4 linked regions of the Metabacillus sp. KUDC1714 genome follow. The protein of the gene in region 1 interacts with the protein of each later gene in a pairwise test. Links are inferred from orthologs where the notes say so. Each region holds a gene or a part of one and is shown in the gene's direction. Other genes may lie near its edges.

Evidence for each region.
Region 2: the proteins of rho (region 1) and nusG interact in binary tests that used the Escherichia coli proteins (3 or more experiments, as listed by UniProt). The link is inferred for Metabacillus sp. KUDC1714 from one-to-one orthologs.
Region 3: the proteins of rho (region 1) and yhbY interact in binary tests that used the Escherichia coli proteins (3 or more experiments, as listed by UniProt). The link is inferred for Metabacillus sp. KUDC1714 from one-to-one orthologs.
Region 4: the proteins of rho (region 1) and hfq interact in binary tests that used the Escherichia coli proteins (3 or more experiments, as listed by UniProt). The link is inferred for Metabacillus sp. KUDC1714 from one-to-one orthologs.

What each region holds. Positions count from the first base shown.
Region 1 is NZ_CP055263.1:1,672,339-1,675,332, reverse strand. What follows is about bases 88-2,989. They hold rho (transcription termination factor Rho), read left to right. Parts: upstream 88-850; coding sequence 851-2,128; downstream 2,129-2,989. Other genes in these bases: HUW50_RS08040 (thymidine kinase), read left to right, coding at 2,976-2,989; rpmE (50S ribosomal protein L31), read left to right, coding at 2,441-2,653; HUW50_RS08055 (UDP-N-acetylglucosamine 1-carboxyvinyltransferase), read left to right, coding at 88-386. In the rest of the region: more of HUW50_RS08055, read left to right, coding at 1-87; more of HUW50_RS08040, read left to right, coding at 2,990-2,994. UniProt on the Escherichia coli protein: Facilitates transcription termination by a mechanism that involves Rho binding to the nascent RNA, activation of Rho's RNA-dependent ATPase activity, and release of the mRNA from the DNA template.
Region 2 is NZ_CP055263.1:2,082,376-2,085,293, forward strand. What follows is about bases 93-2,918. They hold nusG (transcription termination/antitermination protein NusG), read left to right. Parts: upstream 93-1,151; coding sequence 1,152-1,685; downstream 1,686-2,918. Other genes in these bases: sigH (RNA polymerase sporulation sigma factor SigH), read left to right, coding at 93-491; rpmG (50S ribosomal protein L33), read left to right, coding at 587-736; secE (preprotein translocase subunit SecE), read left to right, coding at 791-973; rplK (50S ribosomal protein L11), read left to right, coding at 1,942-2,367; rplA (50S ribosomal protein L1), read left to right, coding at 2,479-2,918. Outside these bases: more of sigH, read left to right, coding at 1-92. UniProt on the Escherichia coli protein: Part of the processive rRNA transcription and antitermination complex (rrnTAC). The complex forms an RNA-chaperone ring around the RNA exit tunnel of RNA polymerase (RNAP).
Region 3 is NZ_CP055263.1:256,572-259,634, reverse strand. Bases 77-3,047 are described here. They hold yhbY (ribosome assembly RNA-binding protein YhbY), read left to right. Parts: upstream 77-1,400; coding sequence 1,401-1,694; downstream 1,695-3,047. Other genes in these bases: rsfS (ribosome silencing factor), read left to right, coding at 2,851-3,047; yqeK (bis(5'-nucleosyl)-tetraphosphatase (symmetrical) YqeK), read left to right, coding at 2,280-2,846; HUW50_RS01310 (nicotinate-nucleotide adenylyltransferase), read left to right, coding at 1,718-2,290; aroE (shikimate dehydrogenase), read left to right, coding at 565-1,407; yqeH (ribosome biogenesis GTPase YqeH), read left to right, coding at 77-546. Outside these bases: more of yqeH, read left to right, coding at 1-76; more of rsfS, read left to right, coding at 3,048-3,063.
Region 4 is NZ_CP055263.1:4,409,571-4,412,422, forward strand. Bases 15-2,774 are described here. They hold hfq (RNA chaperone Hfq), read left to right. Parts: upstream 15-1,162; coding sequence 1,163-1,387; downstream 1,388-2,774. Other genes in these bases: miaA (tRNA (adenosine(37)-N6)-dimethylallyltransferase MiaA), read left to right, coding at 186-1,124; spoVK (stage V sporulation protein K), read left to right, coding at 1,661-2,629. Outside these bases: HUW50_RS20275 (hypothetical protein), read left to right, coding at 2,796-2,852. UniProt on the Escherichia coli protein: RNA chaperone that binds small regulatory RNA (sRNAs) and mRNAs to facilitate mRNA translational regulation in response to envelope stress, environmental stress and changes in metabolite concentrations.

The sequences.
Region 1 (2,994 bases):
TTCCAACTGATCTTCAACAGCCGTTCACTTCATTCTTAACAAGAGCTACAGGAACGAGTGTTGTAACTGATACAATTTACTCTGCTAGATTTAAACATATAGATGAGCTAAGAAGAATGGGCGCTATAATAAAAGTTGAAGGCCGTTCTGCAATTGTCTCTGGCCCAACAAGACTTCAAGGTGCTAGAGTTAAAGCAAGTGATTTACGAGCAGGAGCAGCTTTAGTATGTGCGGGCCTTATGGCTGAAGGAGTAACAGAAATAACTGGTTTAGAGCATATCGATCGTGGATATAGTCAGTTAGAGGAAAAGCTATCAGGACTAGGAGCTACGATCTGGCGTGAAAAATTAACAGATAAAGAAATCGAGCAACTGCAAAATTCATAAGAAGAGGGCATGTGCCTTGTTCATCTGATGGAACACATAGCTTAAAGAAAAAACCAACCTACCGCACTACTTGGTAAATAGCAACAAATTTTGGCGAGTCAGCCTAATAAAAAAAGATAAAGATATCTACATTTTGGAAAGTGAGGGAATAAAATCTCACTTTCCTTCTATAAAAACCTCTAACTTCAAATAGATTTTCCAAAAATGATTGATTAAATCTCTAAAATAGGGTAAAAATAAAGAGTGCTGCATGAATTACTGCAAATCTACTTCAAGCTCACCTTCATTTTCCTTCTCGATCCAAACGTGATAGTTTTTTCTTCATTAATGCAACTGATGGTAAATCTTCTAATATGTGAAATTTGCTATCTAATTACGTTTTCATTACCAGTAGAAATGAATTTGACAATCGATAGATGGAAAACAATTGTAAAAAATTGAAAATTAAAAAGAGTGGTGTTTTTATGAATCAAGTTTCAATTTCTTCATTAGAACATATGAAACTGAAAGAATTATATGAGCTTGCCCGTCATTATAAAGTTTCCTATTACAGCAAGCTGACGAAAAAAGAATTAATTTTTGCTATATTAAAAGCAAATGCTGAACAAGAGGATTTATTATTTATGGAAGGTGTCTTAGAAATCATCCAGTCTGAAGGCTTTGGCTTCTTAAGACCAATTAACTATTCACCAAGCTCAGAAGATATTTATATTTCAGCTTCCCAAATTAGGCGTTTTGATTTGCGAAATGGGGACAAAGTATCTGGTAAGGTTCGTCCTCCAAAAGAAAATGAACGCTATTACGGTTTGCTTCATGTAGAAGCGGTTAACGGCGAAGATCCAGAGACGGCAAAGGAACGTGTTCACTTCCCAGCATTAACTCCTCTCTATCCAGATAGACAAATTTACCTAGAAACAAAACCAAATTATTTATCCACAAGAATTATGGACCTAATCGCACCAGTTGGTTTTGGTCAACGTGGATTGATTGTTGCCCCTCCTAAGGCAGGGAAGACAATGCTGTTAAAAGAAATTGCGAACAGTGTTACAACGAACAATCCTGAAGCTGAACTAATCGTTTTATTAATCGATGAGAGACCTGAAGAAGTAACTGATATTGAACGTTCTGTAGCTGGAGACGTGGTTAGCTCGACGTTTGATGAAGTTCCAGAAAATCATATTAAAGTAGCAGAGCTAGTGCTTGAGCGAGCGATGCGTCTTGTTGAACATAAAAAGGATGTAATTATTTTAATGGATAGCATTACACGTTTAGCACGTGCATACAATCTGGTCATTCCTCCAAGTGGTCGAACATTATCTGGTGGTATTGATCCAGCTGCTTTCCATCGCCCTAAACGTTTCTTTGGTGCAGCACGTAACATTGAAGAGGGTGGAAGCTTAACAATCCTTGCAACAGCGCTAGTCGATACAGGTTCTCGTATGGATGACGTTATTTATGAGGAATTCAAAGGAACTGGTAACATGGAGCTTCATTTAGACCGCTCACTTGCAGAAAAGCGTATCTTCCCAGCAATCGATATCCGTCGTTCTGGTACAAGAAAAGAAGAGCTGCTTGTTCCAAAAGATCATCTTGATAAATTATGGGCAATTCGCAAGTCAATGACAGATTCTCCAGACTTTGTTGAAAAGTTCCTAAGAAAGCTTCGTCAAACAAAATCAAACGAAGAATTCTTTAGTAATTTAGATGTTGAAATGAAATCAGCTAGGAAAGTAACTAAGTAGTATTAGTGGGGAGCAAGGCACCTGCGCTTTTCGAATTGTCTAGCTCCGGTGCCTAGCCCCTCGGGGTCATAAGCCACTCACGAATTGAAGGTAAAGAACACCTTCTATTCGTGTGTGTCTTATGCCTGTCGGGGCTGAACAAGGCACCTGCGCTTTTCGAATTAGTAATATTTAACTTCGGCTTGCTTTTAAACTTGGCACTTGTTATAATTTCATCATGTGCTTTTCTAGTGATGGTTCGTCAACCGGACGAGTTACACCTAGATATTTAACTCTGTTTCGAATGATTCAGGGCGGAAGGAGATGAAAAGAATGAAAACAGGAATTCATCCAAACTTTAATAAGGTTATGGTGAACTGCGCTTGTGGTAACGAATTCGAAACTGGCTCTGTAATGAAAGAGATCAAAGTTGAGGTTTGTTCTGAGTGTCATCCATTCTACACAGGACGTCAAAAATTTGCAGATGCAGGTGGACGTGTAGATAAATTCAATAAAAAATACGGCATTAAGCAACAGCAACAATAAAGGCTTTTTCCAACAGGCAAGACGAAACTGCTCTTGCCTGTTTTTTCACGCCAACTTTTGTGATTTTTAGGCCTTAACCCATATTATTTGGAGAATTTGATCACTTTAGTGAGTGTTAGATAGGTTTATCTAGCTTCGGTAAGAGTGGAAAGAAACCTCAATTGTGGAAGTTTTACTTTAGGATATCCTACATATATTGGTAGGGATTTTTGAACGTATGTGATGCATGAAGTTTCATGTTTTATATAGATGGTAAAGTACCAATATAAACGGTACGGTCAATCGACTCGGGAATATGATGACGAAGGGAGAGGCCGTTTTAATGTATGTAATGAAACAAA
Region 2 (2,918 bases), 410 kb from region 1 along the record:
TTGGTGCGGATCGAGAGGATATTATTCAAGAGGGAATGATTGGTTTATATAAAGCCATTCGTGACTTTAAAGAGGACAAGCTCACTTCATTTAAGGCATTTGCTGAATTATGTATTACCAGGCAAATCATTACCGCTATAAAAACCGCTACTCGTCAAAAACATATTCCGTTAAATTCTTATGTATCATTGGACAAGCCGATTTATGATGAAGAATCGGATCGGACATTAATGGATGTTATTTCCGGTGCAAAAGTTATGGACCCTGAAGAGCTCATCATTAATCAAGAGGAATTTGATGACATTGAGGTTAAGATGGGTGAATTATTAAGTGATTTAGAACGAAAGGTGCTGGTCTTATATTTAGACGGCCGTTCATATCACGAAATTTCAGAAGAATTAAATAGACACGTGAAGTCCATCGATAATGCATTGCAGCGTGTAAAGAGAAAACTTGAACGGTATTTAGAATTAAGAGAAATTAGTTTGTGAAAATCAAAAATTAGGCTGAATTTGATCGTTTATTGACGAAAAAACCTCACTATGATACAGTTTTATGGAATAAAAGTGAAACGGTAGGTGAGGAAATGCGAAAAAAAGTAACGTTGGCTTGTACTTCCTGTGGAAGTAGAAACTATACTACAATGAAAAATATAACGAGCACAAATGAACGGTTAGAAGTCAATAAATTTTGTAAAGTCTGTAATTCGCATACGAACCACCGTGAAACAAAGTAGTCTTCATAAATTATTTTATACGAAGTTTCCCTATTATTCCTGGAGGTAGCATTCATGCAACGTTTAGTTAATTTTTTCCGAGATGTATCTCGTGAAATGAAGAAGGTTAGTTGGCCGAAAGGTAAAGAATTGACAAGGTATACAATTACGGTTGTATCCACTGTAGTATTTGTTGGTGTTTTCTTTGCGGTCATTGACTTAGGTATTTCTTCTTTAATTCGTTTAATTTTTGAATAACAGATGGAAAATCGTGCTATAATAGAAAATATTAATCTTTCTCTGCAAAACCCGTTAAACGGGTTTTTTCATTGTTTAAAAAAGATTTAGTATTCATGTAGAATAATATAGATTTTCGTATTGGTGCGTTTAGTATAAAATCTACTGTGGGGAGGGAAGGACAAGTTGTCCTGACACTATGGAAAAGAATTGGTATGTTGTACACACATATTCAGGTTATGAAAATAAGGTAAAAGCAAATCTAGAGAAACGTGTAGAATCTATGGGCATGGAAGATAAAATATTCCGTGTGGTAGTACCTGAAGAGGAAGAAACAGATTATAAGGACGGCAAAAAGAAAGTTGTAAAGAAAAAAGTCTTCCCTGGATATGTACTAGTTGAGATTGTAATGACTGACGATTCTTGGTATGTTGTTCGTAATACGCCCGGAGTAACTGGGTTTGTTGGTTCGTCTGGTCATGGGTCAAAACCAACACCTCTATTACCTGATGAAGTGAGTTTCATCTTAAAACGCATGGGTATGGATGAGCGTAGAGTTGAATTTGATTACGAATTGAAAGAAACAGTGAAGGTCACAGAAGGACCGTTTGCAAACTTTACTGGATCGATCGAAGAAATTGATCAAGATAAAAATAAGCTTAAAGTTCTTGTTAATATGTTTGGACGTGAAACACCTGTAGAGTTGGACTTTGAACAGGTAAGTAAATTATAATCTAAAAAAACTTGAAATCAATTATGAAAAGTGTTAAACTTTCATAGGTCAGTATGTCTCAGGATTATGAGACAGAATTATGTTTTTACACTGATCAGAAATACAGTTATTTCTGAATCGATATGGGTAGGTAAGCTCGTCAATAAACTTGATTTGACTTGTTGCCCAAATTTTAACCATTCATATTACGAATGGCTTAGATGAGTGGGAGGGTATAACCCAATTACCACATCACGGACTTAAGGAGGTGTGTCTCGTGGCTAAAAAAGTAATTAAAATTGTAAAATTGCAAATTCCTGCAGCTAAAGCTAATCCAGCTCCACCAGTTGGTCCTGCATTAGGTCAAGCTGGTGTTAATATCATGGGATTCTGTAAAGAATTTAACGCTCGTACAGCTGATCAAGCTGGCTTAATCATTCCAGTTGAAATCACGGTATTCGAAGACCGTTCATTTACATTTATTACGAAAACTCCGCCTGCTGCTGTTCTTCTTAAAAAAGCGGCTGGAATTGAGTCTGGTTCTGGTGAACCAAACCGTAATAAAGTAGCGACAGTTAAGCGTGACAAAGTACGTGAAATAGCTGAAACAAAAATGCCTGATTTAAACGCAGCAAGCGTTGAATCAGCAATGCGTATGGTTGAAGGTACTGCACGTAGCATGGGTATCGTTATCGAAGACTAATTTTTTATTAGATTCGAATGTTTTTTGGGGTTGCGAGTTTGCTTAAAAACAAGTTCGCAACCTTTATTCGTGGGAGGTTATTCCGCTAAAACCACTAAGGAGGAAATAAAAATGGCTAAAAGAGGTAAAAAGTTAGTAGAAGCTGCTAAGCTTGTAGATCGTACTAAGTTTTATGCGGTTCAAGAAGCAGTGGAACTAGTTAAAAAAACTAGTGTTGTTAAGTTTGACGCAACTGTAGAAGTTGCTTTCCGTTTAGGAGTTGACCCTAAGAAAGCTGACCAACAAATTCGTGGTGCAGTAGTACTTCCTAATGGTACTGGTAAAACTCAACGTGTATTAGTATTTGCTAAAGGCGAGAAAGCGAAAGAAGCTGAAGCTGCTGGTGCAGATTTCGTTGGTGATGCTGATTATATCACTAAAATCCAACAAGGTTGGTTTGACTTCGATGTAATCGTTGCGACACCAGACATGATGGGTGAAGTTGGTAAATTAGGTCGTGTATTAGGACCAAAAGGTTTAATGCCAAACCCTAAAACTGGAACTGTAACATT
Region 3 (3,063 bases), 1.4 Mb from region 1 along the record:
GTAAATGATGTGATCACAACATCGCATTATCCTGGTACAACATTGGATTTAATTGAAATTCCACTCGAAAATGGTGCATCTCTATATGATACGCCTGGGATTATTAATCATCACCAAATGGCGCATTTTGTTGATAAGCGAGACTTGAAGCTATTAAGTCCTAAAAAGGAACTAAAGCCAAAAATATTCCAATTAAATGAAAACCAAACATTATACTTCGGTGGACTTGCCAGACTCGATTATGTAACAGGTGGGAGAGAGTCACTTGTTTGTTATATTCCGAATGAATTGACGATTCATCGGACTAAGAGAGAAAATGCTGATTCATTGTATGAGAAGCATGCGGGAGAGATGTTAACCCCGCCAAGAAAAGAAGATGTGGATACATTCCCTAGATTAATACCTCATGAATTTACGATTAAAGAAGGGAAAACAGATGTTGTTTTTTCTGGTTTAGGTTGGGTAACTATTAATAATCCTGGCAAAAAGGTAATTGCTTTTGCTCCTCAAGGAGTAAATGTAACACTAAGAAAATCGTTAATTTAAACGGGGAGAGGTCATATTATGGGGAACTTATATGGCGTAATTGGATGTCCAATTAATCATTCTATGTCACCTGACATCCATAACGATGCTTTTAAAGATAAGAATATAGATGGTTATTATCATGCTTTTCATGTTGAGCCTGATCAACTTGGTGAATCAGTTCAGGCCCTTAAGGTATTGGGGGTAAAAGGTTTTAATGTTACAATCCCACATAAAATTTCTATTATCCCCTATATGGATGAGCTTGATGTAACAGCTAAAATTGCTGGCGCAGTAAATACAGTTGTTAATGTAAATGGACGACTAGTCGGACATAATACAGATGGTAATGGCTATGTCGACTCATTAACTCATGTTTTAATAAAACCGATAATTGAGCAAAAAATATTGATTATCGGTGCAGGTGGTGCAGCTAGAGGTATTTATTTTACGCTTGCACATCAAGGCTGCCAGGATATTGACCTATGTAATCGAACAATATCAAAAGCAGAAGAGCTTATAATGGAATGTCCATATGAAAATACAAGTAAAGCCTTAACATTAGAAGAGGCAGAATTGCAGCTGGAAAGCTATGACGTTATAATTCAAACGACAGCAGTAGGTTTACACCCGAATATAGATCAGAAACCATTGTCTCTAAACAATGCTAAACAGTCAGTAGTCGTAAGTGATATTGTTTATAATCCAATAAAAACTGCGTTATTACAGGAAGCAGAAGAACGCGGATTAACGATACATAACGGTGTTGGTATGTTTGTTCATCAGGCTGCACTTGCCTTCAATTTATGGACAGGTTTAGAACCATCTATCGAAAAAATGACAGAAATTGTTTATGACAAACTAGGAGGTACATCATGTTAACTGGAAAACAAAAACGTTTTTTACGATCAGAAGCACATCACTTGAATCCAATTTTTCAAGTTGGTAAAGGTGGAGTAAATGAAAATATGATTAAGCAAATCTCAGAGGCGTTAGAAGCTCGTGAGCTTTTCAAAATATCTATATTGCAAAATTGTGAAGATAACAAAGATACAGTTGCTGAAACATTAGTTAAAGGAACAGGTGCAGAACTTGTACAGATCATTGGCAACACAATCGTTTTATATAAAGAGTCTAAAGAAAATAAGCAGCTTCGTTTACCTAATTAATTGATTCCTGAGGAGGGATAAAAATGTCAAAAAAAATAGGGATTTTGGGTGGGACATTTGATCCGCCTCATTATGGCCATTTATTAATTGCTAGTGAGGTTTTACAAGCATTGCAATTATCTGAAATATGGTTTATGCCTAATCAAATTCCTCCTCATAAACAGAAAGAAGACTTTACTGATAGTAAGCATCGTCTAAATATGTTAAAGCTTGCTACTAGTGAACAAGAACACTTTAAAATCGAAACGATCGAATTAGAACGAAAAGGTCCTTCCTATACATATGACACACTTTGTCTATTACGCGAACAATTTCCTACATATTCCTTTTACTTTATAATAGGAGCAGATATGATAGAGTATTTACCAAAATGGTATAAGGTTGACGAAGTCGTAAAATTAGTTACGTTTGTCGGAGTGAAACGACCTGGATATGAAACCAGTACAAAATATCCAATCACCGAGATTGAAATCCCACAATTTGACGTTTCTTCTACAATGCTAAGAAATCGGTTAAAAGTAAATAAAAATACTGCTTATCTTCTACCCGAAGATGTGAAAAGATATATAGAGGAGAATCGCTTATATGGAACGTGAAGTAGCATTAAAGCTTGTGGCTGAGCAAATCACAGAACATCGCTATGTTCATACAATTGGTGTTATGGAAACGGCGGTCCAATTGGCGCGATATTATGGGCAGGATCCGAAAAAAGCTGAGTTAGCTGCGATTTTTCATGACTATGCAAAGTTTCGCCCGAAAGCAGAAATGAAACAAATCATTGAAGAACAACAAATGTCAAAAGAATTGTTAGAACATAATAGTGAACTATGGCATGCGCCAGTTGGTGCATACTTAGTTGAAAAAGAAGTGGGGATTACTGATCAAGATGTTTTGAGTGCGATTAAGTACCATACTTCTGGACGACCAAATATGACACTACTAGAAAAAATTATTTATGTGGCAGACTATATTGAGCCAGGTAGACATTTTCCTGGTGTTGAAGAGGTTAGGGAGCTTGCACAATCAGATCTAGACCTAGCATTAATAAAATCATTACAAAATACGATGATGTTTTTATTGAAAAAAAATCAAGCAGTTTATCCTGATACATTTCAAACATACAATTCTTTAGTATTAACAGGAGGAAGATAAATTAATGGATAGAAGAGATATTTTAACAACAGTAGCAAAAGCAGCAGATAGCAAACGTGCAGAGGATGTCATTGCACTTAATATGCAAGGAATTTCCTTAATTGCAGATTTTTTTCTTATCTGTCATGGTAATTCAGACAAACAAGTTCAAGCAATTGCAAGAGAAATAAAAGAACAGGCTGCAGAAATGGACATTCATGTAAAACGTTTAGAAGGT
Region 4 (2,852 bases), 2.7 Mb from region 1 along the record:
TTAATTCGATTTGGATGATATTTCTTCTATTAGTCAAAAATAGTAATCATTTCATTAAAAGGAAGCATTTTACATACAAAATGTTTACAATTAGATTAAAAAGGGAACAATAATCTGGTGTTCAAGTAGTTCACATGATAAGATGATGAACGTAGAATCTATCTGGTGTGAAAGAGTGATTGTTTGTGGAGAAAAGGAAACTCGTCGTCATCATTGGTCCAACAGCAGTTGGAAAAACAAAACTAAGCATTGATTTAGCTCATCGCCTTAATGGTGAAGTTATTAGTGGTGATTCAATGCAAATTTATAAGAATATGGATATCGGGACAGCAAAGATCAAAGTAGATGAAATGGATGGTATACACCATCATTTAATTGATATAAAAAATCCTGATGAAGATTATTCTGTAGCTGAATTTCAGGCGACTGTCCGTCCTTTAATTGAAGAAATTTCAAATAAAGGGAAAACACCAATGATTGTTGGAGGTACAGGCTTATATATACAATCTGTTTTATATGATTATCAATTTACAGAAAACCCTACAGATCCTGAATTTAGGTCAAGGCTTGAAAAGGAGCTAGTGGAAAAAGGTGAAATAGCGCTTCATAAAATACTTGAAGAAATCGATTTTGAAGCAGCAAGTAAAATTCACCCAAATAATAGTAGAAGGGTGATTCGTGCCCTTGAGATTTATCACTGTACAAACAAAACTATGTCTGAATACATAAGAAGTCAAGAACAGGAACTGCTTTATGATGTAGCATTAATTGGGTTAACCATGGATCGAGAAGTGTTGTATGATCGCATTAATCAACGAGTTGATCTTATGATTAACCAAGGCTTAATTGAAGAAGTAAAGCAACTTTATAATCTAGGTATCCGTAATACTCAAGCGATCCAAGCGATTGGTTATAAGGAGTTATATGACTATTTTGATGGAAAAATAACCTACACTGATGTGATACAATTGCTGAAGCAAAATTCTAGAAGATATGCAAAACGTCAGTTGACCTGGTTTCGAAACAAGATGGATGTCAAATGGTTTGACATGACCCCACCAATCAAGCATGATAAAATGGTTGATGAAATTTTTACATATATTGCAGGAAAGCTTCAAGATTAATCGAATTAAAAGGTATAGAGAAAAGAGGAGGACGAAACATGAAACAATCTATCAACATTCAAGATCAAGTTCTTAATCAATTACGTAAGGATGGTACTTTTGTAACTGTATTTTTACTAAATGGATTTCAATTAAGAGGCCTAGTTAAGGGCTTTGATAACTTTACAGTTCTTTTAGAAACAGAAGGTAAACAACAACTTATTTATAAACATGCAATCTCTACTTTTTCACCACAAAAAAATATACAATTAGTGCTTGAATAAAAAATAGGAATGGAGCTGATGGTTAGTATCGTCAGCTCCATTTCTATTTCCCCGAAATACTATTTAAGTATCAATACTCCTAAAAAAGTTTCTACTATGGTGGTAAATTTCTAATAAATGAATATAAATAAAGGAATGAATATTTCTTGGGAAAGCGCAAAAAACAACATCCTTCATACATTTTCATCACGTTTGTCGAAGATTGAAAGCACATTATAGTTTATTAGTAAAAAGCCTAAGGATAAACAGTTTCAGATTGTGAGGTGAACATCTTTGGAACATGATCGAGCAGTTACTTATAAAACCAATGGACAGATTAATATCATATTAAATAATCAATCTAAAGACAAAATCGATGATAAAGTAAGCTCATCCTCCTATGACTTGAAAATCCCAAAAGTAGAAGGGAAGCATACAATTTTAAAAGAAATAGAAGCCGAAATGAGTTCCCTTGTAGGAATGAATGAAATGAAACGAATGATAAAAGAAATATATGCTTGGATTTTTATCAATAAAAAGCGTGAGGAACAAGGTTTAAAGGCTGGAAAACAAGCCCTCCATATGATGTTTAAGGGGAATCCAGGAACTGGTAAAACAACGGTAGCAAGGTTAGTTGGGAAGTTGTTTTTTCAAATGAATGTCTTGTCAAAAGGGCATCTAATTGAAGCTGAAAGAGCTGATCTTGTAGGAGAATATATTGGTCATACGGCACAAAAAACTCGTGATCTTATAAAAAAAGCACTAGGTGGAATCTTATTTATTGATGAAGCCTATTCACTTGCTAGAGGTGGGGAAAAAGATTTTGGCAAAGAAGCTATTGATACATTAGTAAAACATATGGAGGATAAACAACATGATTTTGTATTAATACTTGCAGGGTATCCAAGAGAAATGGAAAACTTTTTATCTCTAAATCCCGGACTATTGTCAAGGTTTCCACTAGTTGTAGATTTTCCTGATTATTCAGTTGATGATCTAATGGAAATTTCTGACCGGATGATGTCTGAGCGGGAATATCGCTTTAATGATGAGGCAGTAATAAAACTTAGGGAACATTTAATGTCTGTTAAAACGATGACACCTCCAGCAAAATTTAGTAATGGCCGATATGTTAGAAATATCATAGAGAAATCAATACGTTCTCAAGCAATGCGCTTATTACTTACAGATAAATATAACCGTGAGGACCTTCTAACAATTAAGGGCCAAGATTTAGTGTTAACAGATGAAAAGGCAAATTAACGAAGTCTGTAATGGAAAAAAGGTGATTGGCTCAACAATAGAGACAATCACCTTTTTCTGTTTATCAGAAAACATTTTAATTTTTTCTTATTCTCATCATTTGCCGTTCTTTTTTTGACTCTTATGTCATACATGATATATCAGATTTAATTTTTTGGAGGTAAAAATGAAAGGAAAACTAATCACTTTCTTAATTCTACTTAGCGTGCTACTTGTACTTGGT